DNA from 4 places in the Pseudarthrobacter sp. MM222 genome. Region 2 is predicted to be linked to each of the others. Evidence: predicted binding sites of a transcription regulator. Region 2 holds the regulator's gene; each other region holds the start of a gene.
The links. The regulator HrcA, encoded in region 2, represses chaperone genes, less so after heat shock. The targets are predictions, from matches to a motif close to TTNGCACTCGNNNNNNNCGAGTGCNAA.
Positions count from the first base shown of each region.

Region 1 (7,154 bases), 1.5 Mb from region 2:
GGCGCAGCCCGGCAACCCGTTTGGGCCGCCTCCGCCGTCCGGATCGGAACCCCCTGCTAGATCTGCCCTACGGGTAGTTTCTTCTCCGCCTGGAAGTCGTCCTCCACGCGGCCGCTGGCCCAGTAGCCGGAGAGTGAAACCTGTCCGCGTTCGAGTCCGCGCTGGGCATAGAAGACGTCCCGCAGGCTCTTCATGTAGCCACGCTCGCCGTGGGCAAAGACCTGGACCCGACCCTCGGGCCATTCGGAGTCCCGTACGGCGCGGAGCAAGACCTCGCTGGCGCCGGCCGGAGCGCCTGCGCGGAAGAGCCACCGCAGTTCGATGCCGGCGGGTGCGGCGATCGCCTGGATATCCGCCTCGCTGTCCACTTCCAGGAAGGCGAGGCCGCGGGCGTGCTGCGGCAGGGCCTCGATCACGGCGCCGATCGCCGGCAGGGCGGATTCGTCGCCGGCGAAGAGGTACCAGTCCGCCGCCGGGTCGGGGTTGTGGCCGCCGCCGGGGCCGGTGAAGAGGAGGCTGTCGCCCGGCTGTGCGGTGGCCGCCCAGGGGCCAGCGAGGCCCTCGTCGCCGTGGATCACGAAGTCGATCGCCAGTTCCCCGGCCGCCTCGTTGACCCAGCGGACCGTGTAGGTGCGGGTGTGCGGCCATTGTTCGCGCGGCATGGTCTCGCGGACGGTCCAGAGGTCCAGCGGTTCCGGGTACGCGATTCCGGGCTGCGGAAACACAATCTTGACGTAGCGGTCTACGAACTCGTTGTTGACGTACTCGCCAAAGCCCGGACCGCCGGCGACGATGCGGACCATGTGCGGAGAGAGCTGTTCGCGTCGCAGCACGGTGAGGTTGATCTGCGGTCGCGATTTTCGGCTGGCCGAGGTGGTGGCGGGAACTGTGGTCATGGGCCCAAGCCTAGCCAACCAGCCTGTAAATTCTCCGTGCGGGGAACGCTGGGTTACGGAAGCGGGGGCAACTCCCAGTCCACAGTGCCGTTTCCTTGAGCCTGCAGCAGGGCGTTGGCGCGGCTGAAGGGACGCGAGCCGAAGAAACCCCGTGAGGCCGAAAGCGGACTGGGGTGCGCGCTGGCGATCACCGGCGTGGGACCCAGCAACGGTCGGGCGGATTCGGCGTCCTTGCCCCAAAGTACCGCCACCAGGGGTGCACGTCCGCCGGCTGGCGCGCTGCGGTTAGCCACGGCGCGGATGGCGGCCGCCGTAATGGCCTCCCAGCCCTTACCGCGGTGTGACCCTGCCGCCCCAGCCCGGACGCTGAGCACCCTGTTCAGCAGCAGGACACCCTGCTCCGCCCAGCGGCCGAGGTCACCGTGGGTCCTCGGCGGGAGCCCCAGATCGGCGTCGAGTTCCTTGTAGATGTTGGCGAGACTGCGGGGGATGGGGCGGGTGCCGCCGTCCACCGCGAAGGACAGGCCGACGGCGTGGCCCGGCGTCGGGTAGGGGTCCTGGCCCACAACCAGGACCCGGACGCCGGCCAGCGGCTGCCGGAAGGCACGCAGTACGTTCGTCGGCCGGGGAAGCACGTTCTGCCCGCCGGCGGCCTCCGCCGCGAGGAACCCCAGCACCTCGCGCAGCTTTCCCTCCACGGGGGTTAGCGCCTCCGCCCAGTCGGGGGCCACGAGCTCCGCCAGCGGCAGCCGTGCCAGCTGCGCGAACCCCAGAAGGTCACCGGGCGCCGCGTCCAGCTCAAAGAGGGCATCCGCACCAGGCAGGTCGGCAGAAGGCAGGTCGGCAGAAGGCGGGTCGGCGCGAGGGGAGCTGGAGGAAGGCACCGCTCCATTCTTGCAGGGCCCCAAATGACAACGGTGTTATTCGCCCGTAACATGGGACTGACCTTTAGTCGGATCCAGCCAGGGAGTGTGTCGTGGCCGAAGCAGCGCAAGAGCACCTTTCGACGCCGGAATCTTTTCCCGCGGACACGCGCAGCGAGTCGCCGCTGAGCAGCCGCGATCAGCAGATGCTGGCCCTCGAACGGCAGTGGTGGAAGTACGCCGGGGCCAAGGAACAGGCCATTCGCGAACTCTTCGACCTCTCCGCGACGCACTACTACCAGATCCTCAACGCGCTCATCGATACTGAGGATGCGCTGGCCCACGATCCCATGCTGGTGAAGAGATTGCGTAGACTACGTACGTCACGCCAACGTGCCCGCACTGCCCGCCGCTTGGGTTCAGACGCGTAAAGCACCGGCCGGACGCGCGGATTTTCCGCGCCGATAAGGCCCTGGCAACTCGTAAGAAATCAGCAAGGACGTCGTTTTTATCATGACCAAATACGCGCGGGATGAATTTGACCGGGTCCCGGAGACCCCCACCCGGCAGGGTGTCCACCGGGCAGCCGCCGAATCCCGTCGCCGCAGCCTTGCCCCTGTCCTGGCTGTCGGCGCCGTGGCGCTGGTCATCGGCCTGGTGGCTTTCCTGTTCCTGCCGAAACTTGGCTTCAACTCGGCCGGCAGCTCCTCGGCCGTGACCGCGGAACAGTCCGCCACCCCCACCGCTTCAGCGGCGCCCAGCGCCAGCAGCTCCGCCCCGGCGAGTGAGTCCCCGTCGGCAGCAGCCACACCCGACGCGGCGACGCCCTCCGAAGCGCCGTCGCCCACGGCCACGCCGGCGGACGACGCCGCAGTGGACAAGACGCAGCCCGTCGCGATCTATAACGCCACCGGCACGCCCGGACTGGCGAGCAGGGTGGGCGCCACGGTCGCTTCCGACGGCTGGACCCTCGGCCCGCTGGGCAACTGGGGCGGCGCGCGGCAAACGAGTTCAGTGATTTTCTATGACGGCGCGGAGCAGCGAGTCAACGCCGAGGCCCTGGCCTCCCTGCTCAACATCCCGACCCTCGTCGACTCCGCCGAGTTCAACATGCCGCTTGTCGTCGTCCTCGGACCCGGCTTCCAGTAGCCCGCGTCCCGGCTTCCAGCGGCCCGCCACCCGGCTCTTCCAGCGGCCCCGGTTCGGTTACGCGTGAATAACTATTGGCCGACGGCGCGGCCTGCACCCTGCGCACAGGCGCGCCGCCGCGGGTACAGTGATTTGCGGACTTCGTTTTCGCATTCCGCGGCGCACATCGTGGTGCGGCGCCCGCAAGCTAGCTGAAAGTGTGGACACCATGGCACTGGGAACCGTCAAGTGGTTCAACGCCGAAAAGGGCTACGGCTTCATCACCGTGGACGACTCCGGCGATGACGTCTTCGTGCACTGGTCCGCCATCGTGGGCGAGGGTTACCGCGCCCTCGACGAGGGCCAGCGCGTGGAACTGGAAGTGGGCGAGGGCGAGAAGGGCCCCCAGGCCGAGAGTGTCCGGCCGGCCTAGTGGCGCTTCCCGCTGCACCGCACGCCGGGCATGATCCTGCCGGAGACAACATCGTCCGACGCCGGACTGCCGCCCTGCGCGCGGGCCGTTCGGCCGCCGTGGGCGCGGTTGCGCTGCTGGTGATGACCGGCTGTCTGGCCCCGGCCGGCGGCGCCCGGGTGCGGAGTGCTGAAGCCAGCGGCGACGGCACGCTTAAGATCGGCCTGATCCTGGATAACACGGGCAGCCAGGGCTTCCTCAACACCTCCCAGCTCGCGGCAGCCAGATTGGCCGTTAGCGAAATCAATGCCGCCGGCGGCCACAAGGGCAAACCGGTCGAGCTGCTCCCCGAGATCATCAGCGAAGACACCGCAGGCCAAGCCAAGGAGCTCGCAGCCGCCAAGGCGGACGTCGTCATCGGCCCGACCGACTCCAGCCGCGCCCCCGCCGCCATCGATGTGCTTTCCAACGCCAAAGTCGCCCTGATTTCCCCCGCCAACGCCGCCAGCGGACTGAGCACCTACAGGAGCGGCGGGTACTACTTCCGGACCTCCGCAGCGGACGTCGCCCAGGCCGCCGTCCTCGTCAAGCTCGCCAAGGACGGCGGCGCCAAGACGCTGGCCATCGTGTACGAGGAAGGCGGCTACGGCAAAGACGTGTCTGCCGCCGTCGGCGCCGCGGCCAAAGCCGCCGGATTGGGGCCGGTCGCCGTCGCGGGATTCACCCCGGGTCAGGCGCAGCAGGCCGCCGCCGCCGCCAAGGCAGCAGCCCCGGACGCCGTGGTCCTCGTCGCCCGGAATGGTGCGCAAGGCGCCATCGCGGAGCTGAACAACGCCGGGCTGGGAGGACGAAAGCTCATCCTCAGCGACGGTGCCGTCAACGAGTACGGCTCCGGTCTCGGCTCAGGAGCCCTCGATGGGGCACGCGGCATCCTGCCGGGCGTGTTTCCGTCGGCGCATTTCCAGGGCGAGCTGGTGTCCGTGGATCCGGACCTGTTGGACATGACCTTTGCGGCGGAAACCTACGACGCGGTCAACCTCGCCGTCATCGCGGCCGCTGCTGCGGAGGATGACGCAGGCACCTCCATTGCGGCCCGGCTGATCGGCGTCTCCGGAGGCGCGGCACAGGCCGCCGGCGAAACAGCGGTATGCACGTCCTATCAGACCTGCATCGACCTCCTTCGGGCGGGCAAGCGACCCGACTACGACGGCCAATCCGGAGTGATCAACTTCGATTCCAACGGTGACGTGACCTCAGCCAACTACATGGTGTTCCGCTATGGCGCGGATAACCAGGCCACCAGAAGCGGAAGCGAGACGGCCCGCAGCAGCGGCCGGTGATCGCCCGTAGCGAATTTGTGCCGCAACAGAAGGCGGGCAGGGCACCGATACGGGCCGGAGCGGGACGTGCACTGGTTGCACTCTCCCCGGGGGAGTGCTAATTATTGACTTAGCACTCCCGCGTATCGACTGCTAAAACGACGCCTCCGGTCCGACCGGTCGCGAAGCCAGGCAGACGGACAGGGAGCGAAAGAAATACCTGGCTGGGTGAGATCCCGGACCTGGCGGCGTACAGAGGCCGCCCGGAAAAGGATCGTCCGTCGCGGGCACCGCAGCAAGGTCCATTCTTAACGACTGTCCCGAAAGGACTACTGCCGTTATGGCCAAGATCATTGCATTTGATGAAGAGGCACGCCGCGGTCTTGAGCGGGGCCTGAACATCCTCGCCGACGCCGTCAAGGTCACCCTCGGCCCGCGTGGACGCAACGTTGTCCTCGAAAAGAAGTGGGGCGCCCCCACGATCACCAACGATGGTGTTTCCATCGCCAAGGAGATCGAGCTGGACGACCCTTACGAGAAGATCGGCGCCGAGCTGGTCAAGGAAGTTGCCAAGAAGACGGACGACGTCGCCGGCGACGGAACCACCACCGCAACCGTGCTGGCACAGGCCCTGGTCAAGGAAGGCCTGCGCAACGTAGCGGCCGGAGCCGACCCCCTGTCCCTCAAGCGCGGCATCGAGAAGGCTGTCGAAGCCGTCACGCGCGAGCTCCTGGCTTCGGCCAAGGAAATCGAAACCAAGGAAGAGATTGCCGCCACCGCGTCCATCTCTGCCGGCGACAACGAGATTGGCGCCCTGATTGCCGAAGCCCTGGACAAGGTCGGCAAGGAAGGCGTCATCACGGTCGAGGAGTCGAACACCTTCGGCCTGGAACTCGAGCTCACCGAAGGCATGCGCTTCGACAAGGGCTACATCTCCGCTTACTTCGTCACCGACGCTGAGCGCCAGGAAACGGTCCTTGAGGATCCGTACATCCTGATCGTCAACTCCAAGATCTCCAGCGTCAAGGAACTGGTTGCTGTCCTCGAAAAGGTCATGCAGTCCAACAAGCCGCTGCTGATCATTGCCGAAGACATCGAGGGCGAGGCCCTGGCCACCCTGATCGTGAACAAGATCCGTGGCACCTTCAAGTCCGTCGCCGTCAAGGCCCCGGGCTTCGGCGACCGCCGCAAGGCGCAGCTCGCGGACATCGCCATCCTCACCGGTGGCCAGGTCATCTCCGAGGAAGTCGGCCTCAAGCTTGAGACCGCCGGCCTCGAACTGCTGGGCCACGCCCGCAAGGTTGTTGTCACCAAGGACGAGACCACCATTGTCGAGGGTGCAGGCGACGCCGACCAGATCGCCGGCCGCGTTTCCCAGATCCGCTCCGAGATCGAGAACTCCGATTCCGACTACGACCGCGAGAAGCTGCAGGAACGCCTGGCCAAGCTGGCCGGCGGCGTTGCAGTCATCAAGGCCGGAGCCGCCACCGAAGTGGAGCTCAAGGAACGCAAGCACCGCATTGAGGACGCAGTCCGCAACGCCAAGGCTGCTGTTGAAGAGGGCATCGTCGCCGGCGGTGGCGTTGCCCTGATCCAGGCCGGTGCCAAGGCCTTCGCAAACCTGCAGCTCGACGGCGACGAGGCAACCGGTGCGAACATCGTCCGCGTTGCCATCGATGCCCCGCTGAAGCAGATCGCCTTCAACGCCGGCCTTGAGCCGGGCGTTGTGGTCGACAAGGTCCGCGGCCTGCCCGCAGGCCACGGCCTGAACGCAGCAACCGGCGAGTACGTCGACCTGCTGGCTGCCGGCATCAACGACCCGGTCAAGGTCACCCGCTCTGCCCTGCAGAACGCGGCTTCCATTGCCGGCCTGTTCCTCACCACCGAGGCTGTTGTGGCCGACAAGCCGGAGAAGAACGCTCCGGCCATGGGCGGCGGCGACGACATGGGCGGCATGGGCGGCATGGGCGGTTTCTAACCCCCAGCGCTAGCCACCACCGGCTGTTCGACGACGGCGGTCCCACCTTCGGGTGGGGCCGCCGTCGCCGATTAACCGCATTCCCACCCAACACCCTCCCGCAGTTCTCGCATTCATCCAGCCGACGCTCCCGCAGACGTTGCACTGATAACGGCTTCCTCAGCTCAGGACGGCATGTGCGGGAGCCTCGGTGGGTTTTGGCGGGGTCTGGCAGGATAGTGCAGTGACGATTACAGCAGCAGCCGACGGTTCGGCTTTAGGAAATCCCGGCCCGGCCGGATGGGCCTGGTACGTGAATGACGACTGCTGGCGGGCCGGGGGATGGCCGCATGGCACCAACAACCAGGGCGAGCTGATGGCCGTCCTCGACCTGTTCCGGTCCACGGCGCACCTCCCGGGCGAGGATCTGCACATCCTCTGCGACAGCCAGTACGTCATCAACTCCGTAACCAAGTGGATGCCGGGCTGGAAGCGGAAGGGCTGGCGGAAGTCGGACGGCAAGCCCGTCCTGAACGTGGAACTGCTCAAGGAGATCGATCAGGAACTGCGTGGCCGCAA
Region 1 is NZ_OX352321.1:742,804-749,957, forward strand. It holds gene OM977_RS03560 (siderophore-interacting protein) at 57-896, opposite strand; gene OM977_RS03565 (uracil-DNA glycosylase) at 950-1,720, opposite strand; gene OM977_RS03570 (DUF3263 domain-containing protein) at 1,873-2,190, shown strand; gene OM977_RS03575 (LytR C-terminal domain-containing protein) at 2,273-2,908, shown strand; gene OM977_RS03580 (cold-shock protein) at 3,117-3,320, shown strand; gene OM977_RS03585 (ABC transporter substrate-binding protein) at 3,320-4,639, shown strand; gene groL (chaperonin GroEL) at 4,959-6,596, shown strand; gene OM977_RS03595 (ribonuclease HI family protein) at 6,820-7,154, shown strand, end outside.
Region 1: the regulator HrcA is predicted to act here: its motif matches at 4,749-4,775, upstream of groL (chaperonin GroEL).

Region 2 (7,154 bases):
ACTTGGCATGGGCCTTCGCGGCCCGTTCGGCCTTCCAGCGGACGATCGAGCGTTCCGCCTGCCACGGGACGACGGCGTCGACCCCCAGCTCGGTGGCGGTCTCGGCCGCGAGTTCGTCCCGGTCGCCCTTCGCGAGTGCCTGAACCAGCACCAGCCGGATGTCCGGCCGCGGTTCCGCGGTCAGCTGCGCACACTCCACCGTCAGTTCGCCGGGCGCGACGGCGGTCACGGAACCGGTGAGCCGCTTGCCGGCGCCGTCTGCGATATCCACCGTCTCGCCCACGGCGAGGCGCTTCACCGTAACCGCGTGGCGCGCCTCAGGGCCGTCCAGGACAAAGCTGGAACCGGGGACCTGCTGGTCCAGGGTTCCCGGGGCGGTGAAGAAGACCGGGTTGCTCACCGCTACAGGTTACCGAGCCGGTCCCGGAGCTTGGCGAAGACGCCGCCGCTCGCAGCGAGTTTTCCTTCGGTGAACTGCTCGCCGCGCAGCTTCGCGAGCTGCCGGAGCAGGTCCTCCTGGGCGGGGTCGAGCTTGGCCGGGGTCTCGACCTGCAGGTGGACCTTGAGGTCCCCGCGGCCGTAACCGCGCAGGTGCGTGACGCCGAGTCCGCGCAGGGTGATGACCTCGCCGGACTGGGTGCCGGCCTTGACATCGATTTCCTGCTGACCGTCGAACGTGTCGAGGGTCAGTTCGGTGCCGAGCGCGGCGGCCGTCATCGGAATGTTCAGGCTCGCGTGCAGGTCATCGCCGTCGCGCACGTAGGTGGCGTCGGTGTTGACCCGGATCTCCACGTAGAGGTCGCCGGCGGGACCGCCGGCGGGACCTGCCTCGCCCTGGCCGGAGAGCTGGATGCGGGTGCCGGTGGCCACGCCTGCCGGGACCTTCACGGTGAGCGTCCGGCGGCTGCGGATCCGGCCCTGGCCGGCGCACTCGTTGCAGGGATCCTTGATGACGGTGCCGAAGCCTTCGCAGCTGCCGCAGGGCGCAGCCGTCATGACCTGGCCGAGGATGGACCGGACGGCGCGCTGGACCTGGCCGCTGCCGCCGCAGATGTCGCAGCGCTCCGGGTGGGTGCCCGGCCGGCAGCAGGAGCCAGCGCAGGTGGGGCAGGTGACGGCGGTGTCCACTTCGAGCTTCTTGTTCACGCCGAACACCGCGTCGCGGAGCTCGATCCGGACGCTGATCAGCGCGTCCTGCCCGCGCCGCACCCGGGAGGCCGGACCGGCCTGGCCGCCCGCGCCGAAGAAGGTGTCGAAGATGTCCTGGAAGGCGAAGCCCTGGCCTGCGTAGCTGCCGCCGCCGAAGCCGTTGTCGGTGCCGTTCTCGTTGCCGGTGGTGTCGTAGACCCGGCGTTTCTGCGGGTCAGAGAGCACCTCGTAGGCGTGCGTGACGGCTTTGAAGCGCTCTGATGCGTCATCGCCGGGGTTCACGTCCGGGTGCAGGGTCCGCGCAAGCTTGCGGTAAGCCTTCTTAATCTCTTCCCCGGTTGCTTCGCGGGAGACTCCAAGAACGTCGTAGTGGCTGCTCAAAGTGTGTATCTCTTCCTTTTTGTACTGCCGGTGGGGCACTGCCTGTTGGGGCAAGAAGTCTGGTCAACAGCGGCGCGTTGTCCGCTGCGTGGACGGTCAGGGCCCGAGGATCCTGGAAAGGTAGCGGGCCACCGCACGGACGGCGGCCATGGTGGTCGGATAGTCCATCCGGGTCGGACCGAGCACGCCGACTTTGGCGGTGGCGTCCGGGCCGTAGCCGGTGGCCACCACCGACGCCTCGGCGAGCCCGTCATAGGGGTTCTCCCGGCCGATGCTGACGGTCACGCCGCGGGGATCCGCCGCCATGTCGCTAAGCAGCCGGAGCATCACCACTTGCTCCTCGAGGGCCTCCAGCACCGGGCCGATGCTCAGCGGGAAGTCCACATTGGAGCGGGCCAGGTTTGCCGTTCCGGCCATGACCATCCGCTCTTCGCGGCTGCTCGTGGCCACGGCTTCAAGTCCCCGGGCCAGTGCCTGAGCCGCGGTGCGCCGCGCCGGCGGGCAGCTGGCGATCACGGACTGCAGGGACTGCGGCAGCAGGTTCAGCGACGTCCCGGACAGGCTGCCCAGGAACCGCGTGCGGAGCTCCGCGACGGCCTCGTCCGGTAGGTCCTGGCCGACGTCGATCACCCGCTGTTCCACCTTGCCGGTGTCCGCAATCAGGACCACCAGCACCTTACGGGGTGCCAGCAGGACGAATTCGATGTGCCGGACCTTGGCCCGGCTCAGATGCGGATACTGCACGACGGCGACCTGGTTGGTCAGCTGCGACAGCAGCCGCACGGTCCGTTCCAGGACGTCGTCGAGGTCATCGGAACCTTCCAGGAGGGCCTGGATGGCCCGGCGTTCCGCCGGGGAGAGGGGTTTGACGGCGGAAATCTGGTCCACGAAGAGCCGGTAGCCCTTGTCCGTGGGAATCCGTCCGGCGCTCGTGTGCGGCGCCATGATGAGGCCTTCGTCTTCCAGCGCTGCCATGTCATTGCGGATGGTGGCACTGGACACGCCGAGGTGGTGCCGTTCCACGAGGGCTTTGGAGCCAACGGGTTCACGGGAATGGACGTAGTCCTCCACGATGGCGCGCAGCACTTCCAGTTTGCGTGGTTCGCTCACGCTCCACCTCCAATCGGCTGTCCCGCATACGGTGCCGCCCTCTCCGGCCCCGCCCGGCTGGGCGGTCCGCACTGGGCAGGCTTAGAACAGGCAGGGTTAGCACTCGACATGCCTAAGTGCTAACCAGTCTAATATGAGTCGCCGCGTTGTTAGCATTGGATTCGCTCCAGGCGTTGTTCCCGGGGCGGGTGTTTTCGGGCACAGCCCGCCGTGTCCCTCCAAGCGCCAGGCAGTGTAGAAAGAAGGCAGTGTAACAGATGTCATACCAGAACTGGGGACCTCAGGACCTGTCCGCCCCCGCCAAGGCCCAGCTGCCCGAAGTGCCGGTGGAACGCGGCATGGTGCTTGAAGATGTGCAGTCCGGTTGGGTTGGCGCTGTGACCCGGGTCGAGAAGTCAGGCGGGATGCATGTGGTGGCCCTGGAGGACCGCCGGGGCAAATCGCGGTCCTTCCGGCTCGGCTTTGGGTTCCTGCTGGAGGGCCAGCCCGTCCGGTTGATGCCACCGGCCCCAAGGCCCGCTCAGGCCCCGGCCGGAGGCCGCACCGCGTCCGGATCGGTCCGGGTCGAGGGCCAGCGTGCCCAGGTGGCCAAGGCCAGCCGCATCTGGGTGGAGGGAAAGCACGACGCCGAGCTGGTGGAAAAGGTCTGGGGCGACGATCTGAGGGTGGAAGGTATCGTCGTCGAGCCGCTGCACGGCATCGATGACCTCTCCGCCGCCGTCGCGGCGTTCCGTCCCGGCCCCGGACGCCGTCTCGGCGTGCTCGTGGACCACCTGGTGCCGGATTCCAAGGAATCCCGGATCGCCGACGCCGTGATGGCGACGCCCGGCGCCGCCGGGAACGTCCTGATCGTCGGCCACCCGTACGTGGACGTCTGGCAAGCCATCCGCCCGGCGGTCCTGGGCATCGAGAAGTGGCCGGTAATCCCCCGCGGCACGGACTGGAAAACGGGCATCCTGATGGCCTTCGGCTGGCCGCACAGCACCAAGGAGGATATCGGCCTGGGCTGGCAGAAGCTCCTCGGCGCCGTCCGCAGCTACGCCGATCTGGAAGCCTCCCTGCTGGGCCGCGTGGAAGAGGTCATCGATTTCCTGACGGTTCCGTGAGGCCCGATCCTTGATTCGGCGTCCGAGCAAGTATTCTGGGATTGGCGGCCGCGCACTTGGCGTTGCTCCCGCACTCCAAGTAACAACGCACCTCAGCAATCCAAAGGACGAGAAACCGTGGCAGATGACGCACGCGAACACACGGGCAACCAGGCCGGCCATGGCCAGCCCCCGTACCATGGCGTTCCGGCCAACGCGCTGCCCCTGACGGCCAGCGAGGACCGGCAATGGGCCACGCTCGCGCACTTCGGCGGCATCCTCGGCTGCGTGCCTTCGCTGCTGATCTACCTGATCTTCAAGGACCGTGGCCCGTTTACGGCACAGGAGTCCAAGGAAGCCCTCAACTTCACTCTGCCGCCGACGATCGCGGCCGTGGTCGCGAACCTGCTGGTCTTCGTCCCCGTGGTGGGAAACATCTTCGCGGTCCTGGCCACGGTGATCTGGATTGCGGTCACCTGCTTCTCCGTCGCCGCCGGCATCCACGTCAACCGCGGCCAGCCGCACCGCTACGACTTCAACCTGCGCTGGATTAAATAGCGCGCAGGGAGTCAGCGCGCAGTGCATCAGCCCGGGGGGCAGCGGGGGTCAGTCCGGCAGAATCCGGCGGACCACGGCGTCGGCGAGGAGCCGGCCCTGTAGCGTAAGCACCAGCCGGCCCTGGAACGCCGCTGCCGGTTCCACCAGGCCGTCGGCAATCAGACCGGCCACCGTGTGCCGGCCGGTGTCCCCCAGCCCGCCGAGGCTGTTGATCTCCAGCCCGGTGTTCAATCGCGCTTCGAGCATGACCCGCTCCACGTTGCGGGTTTCCGAGTCCAGCGTTTCCCGCCCGGCGGCCGGCGAGAGCCCCGAACCCAGCCGGTTCGCGTAGGCGGTCGGGTGCTTGACGTTCCACCAGCGGACGCCGCCCACGTGGGAGTGCGCCCCCGGTCCGATCCCCCACCAGTCGTCACCCCGCCAGTACGCGAGGTTGTGGCGGCAAGCCTGTTCGGCGGTGCGGGCCCAGTTACTGACTTCATACCAGCCGAGGCCGGCAGCCGAAATGAGCTGGTCGGCGAGTTCATACTTGGCGGCGTGGTCGTCGTCGTCGATCCCGGGCACTTCGCCGCGGCGGATCTGGGCCGCAAGCTTGGTGCCTTCCTCGACGATCAGTGCGTAGGCGCTGATGTGGTCCGGGCCGTAGGACAGGGCTGTCTCCAGCGAGTAGCGCCAGTCCTCCAGCGACTCCCCCGGGGTCCCGTAGATAAGGTCGAGGCTGACCGCCAGGCCTGCGTCCCGGGCCCACCGGACCACCTGCGGCACCCGGCTGGGGGTATGGGTCCGGTCCAGGACCTTCAGCACGTGCGGGACCGCCGACTGCATGCCGAACGAGACGCGCGTGAACCCGGCGTCGGCGAGCAGCTGCAGGGATTCGGGCGTGACGGAGTCAGGGTTCGCTTCGGTGGTGACCTCCGCGCCGGGCGCCAGGCCCCACGCGGAGATCGCGGCGGTCAGGATGCGCGCCAGGTCCTCGGCGGGGAGCAGCGTGGGCGTCCCGCCGCCGAAGAAGACCGTTCCGAGGGAGCGCGGGGGCAGGCCGCTGCCGGCCAGTGCCCGTACGGCGAAGTCGATTTCCGCGATGGCGGTGCTGGCGTAGGCGTCCTGTGATGCCCCGCCGCCGAGCTCCGTGGCGGTGTACGTGTTGAAGTCGCAGTAGCCGCAGCGGACGGCGCAGAACGGGATGTGGACGTAGAGCCCGAAGGCCCGCCCGGCGGCGCCCTCGAGCGCCTGGGCGGGCAGCAGTCCGTCCGGCGGCGCCGGGTCTCCCAGCGGCAGAGCGCTAGGCACCGGAGCCGCCCGGCTGATGGTGGACAGTCATAAGGGGCACCGCTACTTCTTGGCCTTGTCCTTGGACTCGTCCGTGGTGAGGGCTGCGATGAAGGCTTCCTGCGGGACCTCGACCCGGCCCACCATCTTCATGCGCTTCTTGCCTTCCTTCTGCTTTTCCAGCAGTTTGCGCTTTCGGGTGATGTCACCGCCGTAGCACTTGGCGAGCACGTCCTTGCGGATGGCACGGATGCTTTCACGGGCGATGATCCTCGAACCGATGGCGGCCTGGATGGGCACTTCGAACTGCTGGCGCGGAATCAGTTCGCGCAGCTTGCCCGTCATCATCACACCGTAGGCGTAGGCCTTGTCACGGTGCGTGATGGCGGAGAAGGCATCAACCTGTTCGCCCTGGAGCATGATGTCCACCTTGACCAGATCGGCGACCTGATCGCCGTCGGCCTTCCAGTCGAGCGACCCGTAGCCCCGGGTCTTGGACTTGAGGATGTCGAAGAAGTCGAAGACGATTTCGGCCAGCGGCAGGCGGTACCGGATTTCCACCCGGTCCTCGGAAAGGTAGTCCATGCCGCCGAGAACGCCGCGCCGGCTCTGGCACAGCTCCATGATGGCGCCGACAAACTCGCTCGGCGCCAGGATGGTGGCGGACACCATCGGCTCGCGGACTTCTGCGACCTTGCCGGTGGGGTACTCGCTGGGGTTGGTCACGTGAACGATCTTCTTGTCCTCCAGCGTCACCTCGTATTCGACGTTCGGGGCGGTGGAGATCAGGTCCAGGTTGTATTCGCGTTCCAGGCGTTCCCGCGTGATTTCCAGGTGCAGCAGGCCCAGGAAGCCCACGCGGAATCCGAATCCCAGGGCCGCGGACGTTTCCGGCTCGTACACGAGCGCGGCGTCGTTCAGCATCAGCTTCTCCAGCGCATCGCGAAGTACCGGATAGTCGGTGCCATCCAGCGGATACAGCCCGGAGAAGACCATGGGTTTGGCATCCGCGTAGCCGCTGAGCGACGTCGTGGCGGGCTTGGCCAGGTTGGTGACGGTGTCGCCGACCTTGGACTGGCGCACGTCCTTAACCCCGGTGATGAGGTAGCCGACCTCGCCGACGCCCAGACCCTTGGAGGGGGTGGGCTCCGGGGAGCTGACGCCAATCTCGAGGAGCTCGTGCGTGGCTCGGGTGGACATCATCTGGATGCGTTCGCGGGGGTGGAGCATGCCGTCGACCACACGGACGTACGTCACCACGCCGCGGTACGTGTCATAGACCGAGTCGAAGATCATGGCGCGGGCCGGGGCGTTGGGGTCGCCCACCGGGGCGGGCAGGTCGCGGACGATCTTGTCCAGCAGGACCTCGACGCCGGCACCGGTCTTGCCGGAGACACGCAGCACCTCGTCGGGGTCGCCGCCGATGAGGCTGGCCAGCTCTGCAGCGTACTTCTCGGGCTGGGCGGCCGGGAGGTCGATCTTGTTCAGCACCGGGATGATCGTGAGGTTGTTTTCCATCGCCAGGTAGAGGTTGGCGAGGGTCTGCGCCTCGATGCCCTGCGCGGCGTCCACGAGAAGCACAGCGCCTTCGCAGGCCGCGAGCGA
Region 2 is NZ_OX352321.1:2,288,063-2,295,216, forward strand. It holds gene OM977_RS10355 (16S rRNA (uracil(1498)-N(3))-methyltransferase) at 1-400, opposite strand, end outside; gene dnaJ (molecular chaperone DnaJ) at 403-1,530, opposite strand; gene hrcA (heat-inducible transcriptional repressor HrcA) at 1,627-2,640, opposite strand; gene OM977_RS10370 (DUF3097 domain-containing protein) at 2,898-3,746, shown strand; gene OM977_RS10375 (DUF4870 domain-containing protein) at 3,864-4,283, shown strand; gene hemW (radical SAM family heme chaperone HemW) at 4,332-5,570, opposite strand; gene lepA (translation elongation factor 4) at 5,613-7,154, opposite strand, start outside.

Region 3 (7,154 bases), 930 kb from region 2:
GCGTTCCGGAACGGGATCAGGTTCATGGTGGCGCAGGCTGCCGTGGTCTCATCCATCTCCACCGCTGTGACCTGGATGTCCAGGGAGGCCAGCGCCATCGCGTCGGCACCCAGGCCGCAACCAAGGTCCGCGACGTGCTGGGTTCCGGCCTCCGCGAAGCGCTGCGCGTGCCGGGCCGCCACCGGAAGCCGGGTGGCCTGTTCCAGCCCCGCCTGGGTGAAGATCATCTGCCGGGCGAATTCACCGAACTTGGCCTCGGCCTTGGTCCGGAGCCGGGACTGCGTGAGCGCCGCCGACACCAGTTCGGGGGAGTGACCCGCCTTGCGGAGCGAGGCGTTGAGCCGGAACGCCTCATCCTCCCGGTACGGTCCCAGCGACGCCAGCAGTTCCCAGCCTTCGGGATTGAGGAGCGGGGCGATCTGGTCCTGCGGTGCGTCAGCCATGGCATCAAGCGTAGTTCAGGCGCCGCTGCCCTGACTGACCGCTAGGCTGGACGGCATGGATGACAGCGGCAGGGAAACCAGCGGAACCCAGGGCGCCTACCCGGAAGCCGGCACCGCCGGCCCGGACGCTGCAGCTGACGGCACCAATGCTGCTGTTGACGGCACCGATGCTGCTGTTGACCGCCCGGGCCGTTCCGGCCTTGGCAGGTTCGCCCGGCCGGCGCTGGTCGCGGGCCTCGTGATTGCCGTCGTCTGCGCCGCGTTGCTGGTCATTATCTTCTTCCTCGACTCCTTTAACGCCACGGTCTACTCGGTGGGTGGCAAGGACGTGCAGGACGCCACCGACGAGGCCCGTTCCATCCGCGAGAGCTACGCCGCCGCCCGGATCGGCGGCATCATCTTCCTGCTCATCGGCCTCGCGCTCGCCGCCGCCGGCGGGTTCCTGTTGTACCGCGACCGGAACGCGCCGGGCCGGAACGGCACGGGGGACGAGGGCGAGGACGTGGACTTCGAGGACCTCGGAGGACGCTAGGCCTCGGCCCCGAAACCTGCCATAGCGCGCCCCGGGGCGTTCACTCCCGACGTATTTCTGGCACTCGCCTTGACCGAGTGCTAACCATTTACATAGAGTCGTCCTTAGCACTCTCCCTAGGAGGGTGCTAACACCTGAAGCTTCACAGCCTGGCTGCTGCCGGCACCGCGACGACGGTCTGTACGCCATGGCACCACAGCTTAAAGTCCACGAATTTGCTGACGAATAGGAGAGGTCCTTGTCGGTCTCTATTAAGCCTCTTGAGGATCGTATTGTTGTCCGCCCGCTCGAAGCCGAGCAGACCACGGCTTCCGGCCTGGTTATCCCGGACTCCGCGCAGGAAAAGCCGCAGGAAGGCGAAGTTGTCGCAGTAGGCCCCGGCCGCTTCGACGACAACGGCAACCGCGTCCCGATCGATGTCACCGTCGGCGACGTCGTCATCTACTCCAAGTACGGCGGAACCGAAGTCAAGACCGGCGGCACCGAGTACCTCGTGCTGTCCGCCCGCGACGTCCTGGCGATCGTCGTAAAGTAACTCTCTTGGACCCCGCGCCGCCGATCCTTCTTTGACGGGTCAGTTGCGCGGGGTTCTGTCTTGAAAGGACAAAACCATGGCAAAGCAGCTTGCGTTTAACGACGCTGCCCGCCGGTCGCTTGAAGCCGGCATCGATAAGCTCGCCAACACGGTCAAGGTGACGCTTGGCCCGCGCGGCCGCAACGTCGTGCTGGACAAGAAGTGGGGCGCTCCCACGATCACCAACGATGGTGTCACCATCGCCCGTGAAGTCGAACTGGACGACCCCTACGAGAACCTTGGTGCGCAGCTTGCCAAGGAGGTCGCCACCAAGACCAACGATGTTGCCGGTGACGGCACCACCACCGCCACGGTGCTGGCACAGGCCCTGGTCAAGGAAGGCCTCCGCAACGTAGCGGCCGGCGCCGCTCCGGGCCAGATCAAGCGCGGCATCGAGGTCTCGGTCGAGGCCGTCGCCGCCCGCCTGCTCGAGAACGCCCGGCCGGTTGAAGGAACCCAGGTCGCCAACGTGGCCTCCATCTCCGCGCAGAGCGACGAGGTCGGCGAGCTCCTGGCAGAGGCATTCGGCAAGGTCGGCAAGGATGGTGTGATCACCATCGAGGAATCCTCCACCACGCAGACCGAGCTGGTCCTCACCGAGGGCATGCAGTTCGACAAGGGCTACCTGTCGCCGTACTTCGTCACCGACGCGGAACGCCAGGAAGCAGTCCTCGAGGACGCGCTGATCCTGATCAACCAGGGCAAGATCTCCTCCGTGCAGGACTTCCTGCCGTTGCTGGAAAAGGCGCTGCAGAGCTCCAAGCCGCTCTTCATCATTGCCGAAGACGTCGAGGGCGAGGCACTCTCCACGCTGATCGTCAACCGCATCCGCGGCACCCTGAACGTCGTTGCCGTCAAGGCTCCGGGCTTCGGCGACCGCCGCAAGGCCATGCTGCAGGACATCGCCACCCTCACCGGCGCCCAGGTTGTCTCCCCGGAACTGGGCCTCAGCCTGGACAGCGTCGGCCTTGAGGTGCTGGGCACCGCCCGGCGCATCACCGTCACGAAGGACAACACCACCATTGTCGACGGCGCCGGTTCGGCCGAGGACGTCGCAGCCCGGGTCTCCCAGCTGCGCGCCGAGCTGACCCGCACCGATTCCGACTGGGACAAGGAAAAGCTCCAGGAACGCCTGGCCAAGCTGGCCGGCGGCATCGGCGTGATCAAGGTCGGCGCAGCCACCGAGGTGGAGCTGAAGGAAAAGAAGCACCGCATCGAGGACGCCGTGTCCTCCACCCGCGCTGCCCTCGAAGAAGGCATCGTGGCCGGCGGCGGCGCCGCCCTCATCCACGCCCTCAAGGCGCTCGACGAGGATCCGGCCGTTCAGGCTCTCGAAGGTGACGCGGCAGCTGCCGTGGGCATCGTCCGCCGCGCCCTGACCCAGCCGCTGCGTTGGATCGCCCAGAACGCCGGCTTCGACGGCTACGTCGTCGTTGCCAAGGTTGCCGAATCCGCAAACAACCAGGGCTTCAACGCCAAGACCGGCGAGTACGAAGACCTGATTGCCGCCGGCGTCATCGACCCGGTCAAGGTGACGCGCGCCGCACTGCGCAACGCCGCCTCGATCGCGGCACTGGTGCTCACCACGGAAACCCTCGTGGTGGAGAAGCCGGCCGATGAAGACCAGCACGCGGGCCACCAGCACTAAGGAACGCCGCAGGCGCCACCTGGCGTCGTAGCATTCTGAACACCAGTTCCACAACAGGAGGGCCGGACCAGCAGCAGCTGGTCCGGCCCTCCTGCCATATCAGGCTTGGGGACGGCTCCCGCGGCAGCCCCGTGATTGGCCAGGAAGATTACGGTTCGGTAACATTGATGCTTTGTAATCCGGCCTGAAGGGTCTATTTGTGTCGAACGAGCGAACCATCGCCAGCCCGCGTGCCGCGGAAGCGGGTTCCTTGGCGCGCCAAAAATCCAGTTACCGCCCGGAAGTCCAGGGCCTCCGGGCTCTCGCCGTCCTCATGGTGGTCACGTACCACGTGTGGCTCGGCCGGGTCTCCGGCGGGGTGGACATCTTCCTGCTCATTTCCGCCTTCCTGATGACGCTCAGCTTCGCCCGGAAAGTGGAAAGCGGGAAGCCCCTGAAGCTCGTGAGCCATTGGCTCCACCTGCTCAAGCGGCTGCTGCCGGCCGTCGTTGTCGTCATTCTTGGCGTCCTGGCCGGCACCCGGGTCATCCTCCCGGAGAGCCGCTGGCCGGATGTGCTGGATCAGGCCTGGGCTTCCCTGCTGTACCGGCAGAACTGGCTGCTGGCGGATACCGCCGTCGACTACTACGCCCAGGACCATTCCGGGGCCAGCCCCCTGCAGCACTTCTGGTCATTGTCCATCCAGGGCCAGGTCTTCCTGCTCTGGCCGCTCGTGTTCGCCGGCGCGGCCCTGCTGCACCGGCTCCTTCGACGCTGGCCGACGGTGCAGGACAGGCTGGGTTACCCGGCGCTGCTGGCCGCGGCCTTCGGCGCCATCTTCGTCGCCTCACTGCTGTATTCCATCCAGCAGACCGCCACTAACCAGGCCTACGCCTATTTCGACACCCGCACCCGGCTCTGGGAATTCGCCCTCGGCTCCCTGCTGGCCCTCGCCCTGCCCCACCTCAAGCCCGGCCGGGCGCTGCGGGTGGTGCTCGGCTGGACGGGCCTTGCCGCCATGCTGTCCTGCGGGCTGTTGCTCACCGTGGACCGTTCCTTCCCGGGTTTCATCGCGCTGTGGCCCACCCTCGCCGCGGCCGCCATCATTGTGGCCGGGCAGAGTGGCAGCCGCTTCGGCGTCGACCGCTTCCTGACCTGGAAGCCGCTCGTTGCCCTTGGTGACAACTCCTACGCGCTGTACCTGTGGCACTGGCCGCTGCTGGTGCTGGGCCTGGCCGCGACGGGGATCAGCTCACCGAACCTGGTGCAAGGCCTGGCCATTGTGGCCGCGTCCGTCGTACTGGCGGTGCTCACCACGCGGTTCGTGGAGAAGCCGCTGCGCGACTGGCACTGGCCGAAGCTGCGGACCTGGCGGACCGCCGTCGTGATCGTGGCGTGCGGTGTCCTCCTCGCGGGCCCGGTTTCGGTGTGGCAGAGCAAACTGCTGGCCGACGAGGCCGCGGCGGCGTCTCAGCCCAGGGAACTGACCCCGGGAGCCGCGGCCCTGGCCCCCGAAAATGCCGGCAAACCGACGCCGGACGCCAAGATCATCCCGGCCCCGGTCGCGATGAAAAACGAGTGGGCGGACATCGATGGCCTCTGCACGGACGGAAACGTCCCAAGCGACCCGCTGCTGGCCGGGTGCCTGCAGAACAGCCCGCCGGAGACGGTCACGAAGCGGATCGTGGTGCTCGGCGACTCGCATGCCCAGCAGTACATGGCCGCCCTCGGCCCCATCGCCCGTTCCCGCGGCTGGGAGGTCGTTGCCCTGCTCAAGGGCAACTGCCGCTTCGGCGGCGAGTCCCCGGACCGCGACGCCGGGTGCAACGCCTTCAACAAGGCCAGCGCCGCCTACGTCCAGGAACACCGCCCGGACGCTGTCTTCACGGTGGCTTCGCTGACGCACATCGGGGCGCCGTTCGAGACCGAGGTGCCCGGCTACCTTGAAGGCATTAAGCCGTTCACGGACGCCGGCATCGACGTGGTGGGTGTCCGCGACAATCCGCGCTTCGGCCAGAACATGCCCGAATGCGTACAGAAGCACGGCCCGGGCGCCCCGCAGTGCAACGTACCGCTGCAGGAATCCCTGGCCGGCTCCTCGCCGCTGGACGCCTACCGTGGGAAAGTCCCCGGGCTGCACCTGATGGACCTCAGCGACTTCATCTGCGCCGGCGGCACCTGCCCCGCCGTCGTCGGCAACGTGTACGTCTACAAGGACGACAACCACCTGACCAAGACCTACGTCCAGAGCATGATCCCGATGTTCGAACAGCGGCTGCTGGCGGCCACCGGCTGGAAGTAGCCCGCCGGAGGCAGCAGCGGGGATGCCGTTGCTCACATTTGCGCCCCGGAATATGGGGATCGCCGCCAAGGTTCTACTATTTATTCAACACTTCTGCACAGGCCATGCCCGTAATGACGGGCTGGTCATCTGCTGCAACCCCTGCCCGTGAATCCCGTAACCAAGGTAAGAGGCGCACTCATGACCCAGCCCGAACACAACCCCTTCGGCTTCATCGGCCTGACCTACGACGACGTCCTGCTGCTGCCCGGCCACACGAACGTCATCCCCTCCGAGGCGGACACGTCGTCCCGGATTTCCAAGCGGATCTCGGTCCAGACTCCGCTGCTGTCCGCGGCCATGGACACCGTCACGGAGTCGCGGATGGCCATCGCCATGGCGCGCCAGGGCGGCCTGGGCGTGGTGCACCGCAACCTCTCCATCGAGGACCAGGCCGACCAGGTGGACCGCGTGAAGCGCAGCGAGTCCGGCATGATCACCAACCCGCTGACCATCGGTCCCGAGGCCACGCTGGCCGAGCTGGACGAGATCTGCGCCCGCTACCGGGTTTCCGGCCTTCCGGTGGTGGACGAGGGCAACAGGCTGCTGGGCATCGTCACCAACCGCGACACCCGCTTCGTGCCGGAATCCGATTTCCCGCTCCGCCTTGTCAGCGACGTCATGACGAAGATGCCGCTCGTGACCGGGCACGTCGGGATCAGCCGGGAGGAAGCCTCGCACAAGCTGGCGACCAACAAGATCGAAAAGCTCCCGCTCGTTGACGAACAGGGCCGCCTCAGGGGCCTCATCACCACCAAGGACTTCACCAAGGCCGAGCAGTACCCGCTGGCCACGAAGGACGAGGAAGGCCGGCTGCGTGTCGGTGCCGCCATCGGGTTCTTCGGCGACGGCTGGGAGCGGGCCATGACCCTGATCGACGCCGGCGTCGACGCCCTGTTCGTCGACACCGCCAACGGCCACTCGCAGGGTGTGCTCGACATGATCCGACGGCTGAAGTCCGATCCCGTCGCGGCGCACGTGGACATCATCGGCGGCCAGGCTGCCACCCGCGAAGGTGCGCAGGCACTGATCGACGCCGGCGCCGACGGCATCAAGGTCGGCGTGGGCCCCGGCTCGATCTGCACCACCCGCGTCGTGGCCGGCGTCGGCGTCCCGCAGATCACCGCCATCTACGAGTCCGCCAAGGCGGCCATTCCCGCGGGAGTGCCGCTGATCGCCGACGGCGGCCTGCAGTACTCGGGCGACATCGGCAAGGCGCTGGTTGCCGGCGCCGACACCGTCATGCTCGGCTCCCTGCTGGCCGGCTGTGACGAGTCCCCTGGAGACCTGATCTTCGTCAACGGCAAGCAGTTCAAGAGCTACCGCGGCATGGGTTCGCTCGGCGCCATGCAGACCCGAGGGAAGAACACCTCCTACTCCAAGGACCGTTACTTCCAGGCCGACGTCTCCGGCGACGACAAGCTCATCCCGGAAGGTATCGAGGGCCGGGTGGCCTACCGCGGCCCGCTCGCGTCCGTGGCTTACCAGCTGGTCGGCGGCCTCCGCCAGACCATGTTCTACACCGGCGCACCGACCGTCCCCGAGCTCAAGGCCCGCGGAAAATTCGTCCGCATCACCCCGGCCGGGCTGAAGGAATCGCACCCGCATGACATCCAGATGACGGTGGAAGCACCGAA
Region 3 is NZ_OX352321.1:3,219,777-3,226,930, reverse strand. It holds gene OM977_RS14685 (class I SAM-dependent methyltransferase) at 1-443, opposite strand, end outside; gene OM977_RS19700 (hypothetical protein) at 499-975, shown strand; gene groES (co-chaperone GroES) at 1,214-1,510, shown strand; gene groL (chaperonin GroEL) at 1,587-3,197, shown strand; gene OM977_RS14665 (acyltransferase family protein) at 3,397-5,478, shown strand; gene guaB (IMP dehydrogenase) at 5,659-7,154, shown strand, end outside.
Region 3: the regulator HrcA is predicted to act here: its motif matches at 1,033-1,059, upstream of groES (co-chaperone GroES).

Region 4 (7,154 bases), 910 kb from region 2:
GCCGGCGAGCCGCCGGGACTGATCGGCATCGGCGGCCACGACGATGAGACCGTCCGTCTCGGCGTCCCCAAGCCACTGCGCCGCCTTGCCGCCCTGTGCGGAGGTCCACAGCACCGGCACGCCGGCGGCCAGCACCTCGGACGTGCCGGGCCGGTCAAAGCCGTTGTCGCCGGACATCACCACGTTGACCAGCTGGCCGGCGGAGACCAGCCGGACGGAGGCCGGGTCCGCCATCCGTAGCGGCACGGCAGCCGACCCCGGCGGACTTCCTGCCAGCAGGCCTGGACCCAGGAGCTGTGTGTCTGCGATCAGCTGGCCCTGCCGCAGGGGTATGGCCAGTTGCTTCCCGTGGAGCGTCGCGCCGTCGCCGAAGCTGCCGGCGGGGAGCAGCCCGGGAGGGATGTTCAACACCATCATGTCGGCGGCGTCGAGGGTTTTGCCGGCCGGCAGATCTCGGGCAGCGGCGACGGCGGCAACCGTATCGTCCGGCGCCGGCGTGAGTTGTTGGACGGTGATCCCGGCCGCGATACACAGCAGCAGAGCCACTGCCAGCCGGCGGTTCCGGTTCAGCCATCCCCTCAGGCGGCTGCTTCCCCGACTCCCGCCCGGACCGCCGCGGGCACGCGGTGGACTTCCTCGGTGCGGGCCGTAGCCGTGCGGGCCAGAGCGGCTGGGTGGTGCTGCACGGCCGCGGCTAAGGAAGGAACCCGTGCGGAAGACTGCGCCAAGAAGAATCCGCGCAAGGAAAATGCCGCGCGTACGAACAGGGGTAGCGACTGTAGCCATGACGCCACGCTAGCCCGACCGGGACGGCGGCGGCAGGCGCCGCGGTGCCTATGTGGACAACCCGCAAGGCGGATTCGTCGGTGCCGGAAAAGCGGCGGACCGCCGCCGGCAGCGGATGTTCAGTTCGCGGCAGCCGGAGCGGGAGCGGCCGGAGCGGCCGGCGTCGCAGCGGGTGCAGGGGAAACGGTGCTGCCCTTGGCGTCCCTGGAATCAGTCCGGTAGAAGCCGGAGCCCTTGAAGACGACGCCGACGCTGTTGAACTTCTTGCGCAGAGTGCCCTCGCACTCGGGGCAGGAGGTCAGGGAGTTGTCCGTGAATGACTGCACGATCTCGAAGGCGTGGCTGCAATCCTTGCAGGCATATGCATACGTGGGCACTGGAAATCCTCCTTTGGGACAAACGAGCAGGTCCGGTGCTGCCCGGTCCGGATCGCCAATATGTCTACCGACGGCTTCCGGCACTTAGCAGTCGCAGGGCCTGAGTGCTAATTCTATCATCCCGGGATCGTGGCTTCAGAGCAGGCGGACGAAGCCGCCGGGGGTCAGGGCGGACGGGACCCGGCGGTCATAGGACTCCACGGGAATGCTTCCGGCGGGCAGGACCTCACCGTCATAGACGACGGCGATTGCGGGGAGCGGCGGAAGCCGTCCGCCGCCGTCGGCCGGCGCGAACCGGCCCGGGAAAAGCATCTCCAGCGTCGTCAGGAACTTGTCGTAGTACCCGCCGCCTTGGCCGATCCGGTTGCCGGAGAGGTCGACGGCGGTGGCCGGCAGGAAGAGGCCGACGGCGGACCGCATGATCTCCGGACCAAAGGGTTCGCCGACCGGTTCTTGGATTGGGGCGAAGCGGCTGCGGACAAAGGCGGACGCCGGCGTCCAGTACACCCAGCTGAGGGTGATGCCGGGTTCGCACACCGGCAGCAGCACCCGGTGTCCGGCGTCGTGCAGCGCCGACAGCAGGGGGAGGGTAGGAGGTTCGCTCCCGACTCCCAGGTAGGCGGCGAACGTTCCGGCCTGGCCGCCCGCCAGTCCGTTCGCCCACATCAGCCCGTGCTCCGCGATCGCTGCGCCGGCCGCGTCGAGCGCTGGAGGCCGCAGTAGTGCCCGGCGCGTCCGGTGCCTCGCGCGGATCTCTTCTTTCGTTGCGTTCATCTCGCGGCCTTCCACCTGTGGGCATCCCGCACCGCATGCGCGGCCGATCCGTGCCCTTAACCGGCTGTAGCTAATTACCGAATGTTTAATACCTCCGTTAGATTAGTCGGGTGACTACACCTATCGCTTCCGTCCGCAAGGCCGTCATCCCCGCTGCGGGCCTCGGCACCAGGTTCCTTCCGGCCACCAAGGCCATGCCCAAGGAAATGCTTCCCGTCGTGGACAAGCCTGCCATCCAGTACGTCGTCGAAGAGGCCGTAAATGTCGGTCTGAGCGACATCCTGATGATCACGGGCCGCAACAAGCGCGCGCTGGAGGACCACTTCGACCGTGTCCCCACCTTGGAAGCCACGCTTGAAGCCAAGGGCGACACGGCCAAGCTGGAATCCATCCAGGCCGCGAGCAACCTCGGTGACATCCACTATGTGCGTCAGGGCGATCCCCTGGGTCTGGGCCACGCCGTCCTGCGCGCGAAGCAGCACGTCGGCTACGAACCGTTCGCTGTTCTGCTGGGCGACGACCTGATCGATGCCCGCGATGAGCTCCTCAGCACCATGATCGAAGTCCAGGCCAAGACCGGCGGGTCGGTTGTAGCACTGATCGAGGTGGACCCTTCCCAGATCAGCGCCTACGGCTGCGCCGACGTCCAGGCGATCCAGGGCGAAGAGTATGTCCGCATCAACCAGCTGGTGGAAAAGCCCAACGTTGAGGATGCCCCCTCCAACCTCGCCGTGATCGGCCGCTACGTCCTCCACCCGGCCGTCTTCGAAGTCCTGGAACGCACCGCGCCCGGCCGTGGCGGCGAGATCCAGCTCACCGACGCGCTCCAGACGCTCGCCGCCGGCGACGGCGAAGGTTACGGCGTGTACGGCGTCGTCTTCCGCGGCCGCCGCTACGACACCGGTGACAAGCTCAGCTACCTCAAGGCCTGCGTACAGCTCGCCTGCGACAGCGATGACCTCGGTCCCGGCCTGCGTGAGTGGCTGCCCGACTTCGCCTCCAGCCTCACCGCCAGCCTGACAAAGTAACTCCCGTGGGGGGCAGCTTCAACTGGCCGGTGACGCTGGAATGCGGTGACATCCTGCTGCGGCCGATCCGGTACCGTGACCGCAAGGAGTGGACGGAAGTCCGTTCCCGCAACAGCGAGTGGCTCGCCCCCTGGGAGGCATCCAACCCCCTTCCGGGCGGCGGACTTCCCGACTACCGTCAGATGGTGCGCTCCCTCAAGGCACAGGCGGCGCAAGCCTCGGCGCTGCCGTTCGTTATTACGGAATGGACGCCGGGCTTCCGGGAGCCGGTGATCGTCGGACAGTTGACGGTGTCATCCATAGTCTGGGGTTCGGCGATGATGGCCACTCTCGGCTACTGGGTGGACCAGCAACGGGCGGGCCACGGCATCGCCCCCACCGCTGTGGCCATGGCCACGGACCACTGCTTCGGCACTCTCGGGCTGCACCGGATGGAGATCAACATCAGGCCCGAGAATGCGGCCAGCCTCCGAGTGGTGGAGAAGCTTGGCTTCCGGGACGAGGGCTACCGGCCGCGTTTCCTACACATCAACGGGGAATGGGCCGACCACCGAACCTTCGCGCTGACCGCCGAGGAAGTGCCCGAGGGTCTGCTTTCCAGGTGGCTCAAGACCCGGTCGTCCTGATCGGCTGAATCCCGTGATGACCAGCCAGAACGTCGTAAATCAAGTCATTTGCCGGTTGCCTCGCGACACACCGCGCCCAATGCGGGCCCGTCGGCCGTGTTGCTCATACCGTTTTGACTGTGGACTTCCCTCTTAGCAGCTCTGTGATCCTTGTCATTGCTGTTGCGCTCTGGATTGTATGGGTGGCCCCCTACGTGCTCCGGAACGGACGGCACCAGCTGCAGCCTGCGGGCGAGCTCCTGGCGGATGTCGTTGACATTGCAACAGCAGACCCCCAAGCCGGGAAGGTCATGATGATGACGCCCCAGCAGGAGAAACCCATGACCAGTACACAGCGCGCCGTTCCTGCCACGAGTTCCACCCCCTGGATGGACTCCGGCAGTCGGGGACCACCGCCCCGGTGTTCCGAATTCGGTATGGTCGCCTGGCCCTCGCCCTGGCGGGGTTGCTCTCGCTGCTCACCGGCATCATCTCGGCAGCCCTGCGAATTTTTGGACTCGGCCCGTCCTGGTTGCCCGTGGTGGCCCTGCTCGGTGCCGGTGGCGCCGTCGTGCTGCTCCGACGTCTCGCTGTGCGTGATCGCCGGCGCAAGGTGGACGAGGCTTTCCGCTCAGCCATGAGCGCACCATCCAGAATCGCGCCGGGGGATTCCACTCAACGATCAGCAGCGTCGCAGGAGTCTGATCAGCGTCCTGACAGCCCCCTCTTCGACGCGCAGGCCGTTGCTGCCCCGCCGCGGCCGGCGCCGAAACCCCTCACCGCCCAGGAACTCCGGCAGGCCGCTCTGGCCGAAGCCGTGGCGTCCGGTGACCTCGCAACCGCACTGGACACCGGGTCGTCCAATGCTGAAGCCGCCAGCTGGGAGCCGGTGGAAGTGCCCAAGCCCACGTACGTCGAGGCCGCCAAAGCTGAGCGGGCGGCTCCGGAGCCGTTGGATCTGCCGGAAGCCCCCAAGGCAGTCGGCAAGCCTTCGCTGAAGCAGGGCCTCAACCAGGCGGCGGCTGCAGCCTCGGCCGGCGCTGACGACGACGCGAAAGTCGTTGGTAAGGGGCAGCGGGCCCTGAGCAACCTGGATGACGTCCTCCAGCGCCGCCGCGCCTGATTCGTTCTTCGCAACCCCGGGCAGCCCACTGCGGCCGCCCGGGGTTTTTGCGTCCAGCGGGCGACCGGTTCAAACGGACGCGCCGCGGCCGCTGCCGCACGAGCCGCTGGAAAGTGTCTCCTGGCCGTGCTGGACATGATCAGTGGTGCGCGACACGGCAGCGAGACCTTGCGTGGCTGGCTGGCAAAGATCGCCAATACTTTGTAGCCTAGGTTCACCGGCAACGCCGTTCCTCCTGGACCGGCGTTGCTTCGGGGCTATAGCTCAGTTGGTAGAGCGCTTCGTTCGCATCGAAGAGGTCAGGAGTTCGAATCTCCTTAGCTCCACCATTTGCAAGGGTTTTGGGGTCGCGGTGGACCCTGAATAAACACTTTGATAACACTTCGGGCCTTGTAACGGCCGCCGCCCCTTGGCACAGGCATGCGGCGTAGCGAGCACGCTTGGGGTGGGTAGGAAAGTTGTCCTCCGGTTGCACGACAGCGGAATAGTTGGGATTTTTCCGCTCGAGGGCAGGACGAGCCTTCGCCCGACAGCCGCCGCAGATCCGGTTAGGCCAGCCAGCGCCACCAGCGTGACCGCTCCGGTTCCGGCGTCGGTTCCGGCTCCGGCTCTGGTTCCTCGCCCAAGGCCAGCGTGGCCTTGACGATGTCGTCCGCGGTGAGCGTCATGACGGCCTCACGATCAAGCGCGTCGAGACTTTGTTCCTCGTCGAGCGACAGCCGCAGCGCCTGCCGGTTGATCGCCTGCTCGAACAGCGTGCGGGCGAACCGTGCGTTGCCGGAGTCCTCGCCCGCGTGGAGCCCGGTGAAGATGCGGCGCAGCATCTGGTCCGCATCCGGCTCCAGCGTGTACTCGTGCTGGGCCAGCATCTGGTGGAAGATCGTCTGGAGTGCGTCGACGGAGTAGTCGGGGAACGTGATCTCGCGGGCGAACCGGGAGCGCAGTCCGGGGTTCGAGAGCAAGAAAGACTCCATCAGCCGCGGGTACCCGGCCACGATCACGACCAGGCGGTGGCGGTGGTCCTCCATCCTCTTGAGCAGGACCTCGATCGCCTCGGGGCCGAAGTCCATTCGGCCGTCCTCCGGAGCCAGCGCGTAGGCCTCGTCGATGAACAGGACGCCGTCCAGCGCACGCCGGATCACCCGGTCCGTCTTGATGGCGGTCGCGCCGACGTACTGCCCCACCAGGCCCGAACGGTCGACCTCGACCAGGTGGCCTTTCTGCAGCAGACCGACCGCGCGGTACATCTCGGCCAAGAGCCGCGCCACGGTGGTCTTGCCCGTGCCCGGGTTTCCGAGGAACACCAGATGCTGTGATGTGGCCACCTCCGGCAGGCCGTGCGCCTTACGGCGGGCCTGGACCTGGAGCAGTGCGACGAGCGCCCGCACCTGTTCCTTCACGGTCTCTAGTCCGACCAGCGCGTCGAGCTCGGCCTGCACCTCGGACAGCGGACGCGCCGGCCCGGGCCTCGCGCCGATGAGATCGCCGACCAGGTCATCAACGCGCTCCGAACCGTGCAGCCTGAGCTGATCGGCCAGATGGCCGATGGTTTCGCGCAGGTCGTCGAGCGGATTGCGGCTGGTAGCCATGCATCCACTGTAGTACTCGATTCCCGACCGGGATGGGGTTGGCCTTACCGGAATCAACCCCCTTTTGGTGAGAGGGCAACGTCAGGCTCGCTGCGAGAGGGCGCGGGCACTGTGGAGCAATCGGTGGGCTGCCTCGTCCCCGGTGCGGAGGGAAAATGCTTCAATGGTCGTCATGGTCACTATGTGTATGCACGGGACCGCCGCTAAACAGGCCACCGCGGCGTCTCCTTCCTTTATGACCGGGGGAGGGTGAAGAAGGCCTTGGGGTCGTCGGCGCCCAGCAGGTCGCGGTGGAAGGGGATGGCGTCGACCGGCTGGGTATCCACAAAGAGGACCGCGGCCGAGCGGGAGTGCACCACGGTGTACCTGGTGGCGTCTTCCAGCCACGAGGTCAGCCCCGTGAAGTCCTCGACGACGAGGCCGTCGCCCAGGAGCCCGCGTCTCGCGAGCAGCTCTTCGACTGCGTGCCAGGCCCAGTCCATGAGCTCGTTGATCGCTGCTTCCACCGTTGGAACGCTCATACTTCGATGGTGGCACCGGCCACTGACGTCCAAGCGGACATGTCCCCGCGTGTCGTCCCTACCAGTCGGTTTCGCCCACATTGGGCCTTCCTTTCCCTGCTGCGGTCTTCACGGGCAACTTAGGTGCCGGCAGGTGCTGGTCAGCGGAGCCTTGAAGGTTGAAGTGATAGCAGGTCAGCCCCGGACCGGTCCGCATGAAGCCGGCCTACTCGGCAGCATTCATCTCCACGGTGCCGTTTTCGAATCCGTGGGCGATGGACACGCCGTCCTGGAATGGGGGGCTGCGGAACATCTCACCCGCGTTGCCGGCCGAGGCGAAGCCGGAAACCTTCACGATGGCGTCCTGGGGGC
Region 4 is NZ_OX352321.1:3,198,694-3,205,847, reverse strand. It holds gene OM977_RS14610 (RcpC/CpaB family pilus assembly protein) at 1-546, opposite strand, end outside; gene OM977_RS14605 (FmdB family zinc ribbon protein) at 906-1,163, opposite strand; gene OM977_RS14600 (5-formyltetrahydrofolate cyclo-ligase) at 1,299-1,937, opposite strand; gene galU (UTP--glucose-1-phosphate uridylyltransferase GalU) at 2,048-2,965, shown strand; gene OM977_RS14590 (GNAT family N-acetyltransferase) at 2,971-3,591, shown strand; gene OM977_RS14585 (hypothetical protein) at 3,992-4,693, shown strand; tRNA gene OM977_RS14580 (tRNA-Ala) at 4,947-5,022, shown strand; gene OM977_RS14575 (AAA family ATPase) at 5,242-6,282, opposite strand; gene OM977_RS14570 (hypothetical protein) at 6,516-6,803, opposite strand; gene OM977_RS14565 (hypothetical protein) at 7,009-7,137, opposite strand.
Region 4: the regulator HrcA is predicted to act here: its motif matches at 1,248-1,274, upstream of OM977_RS14605 (FmdB family zinc ribbon protein).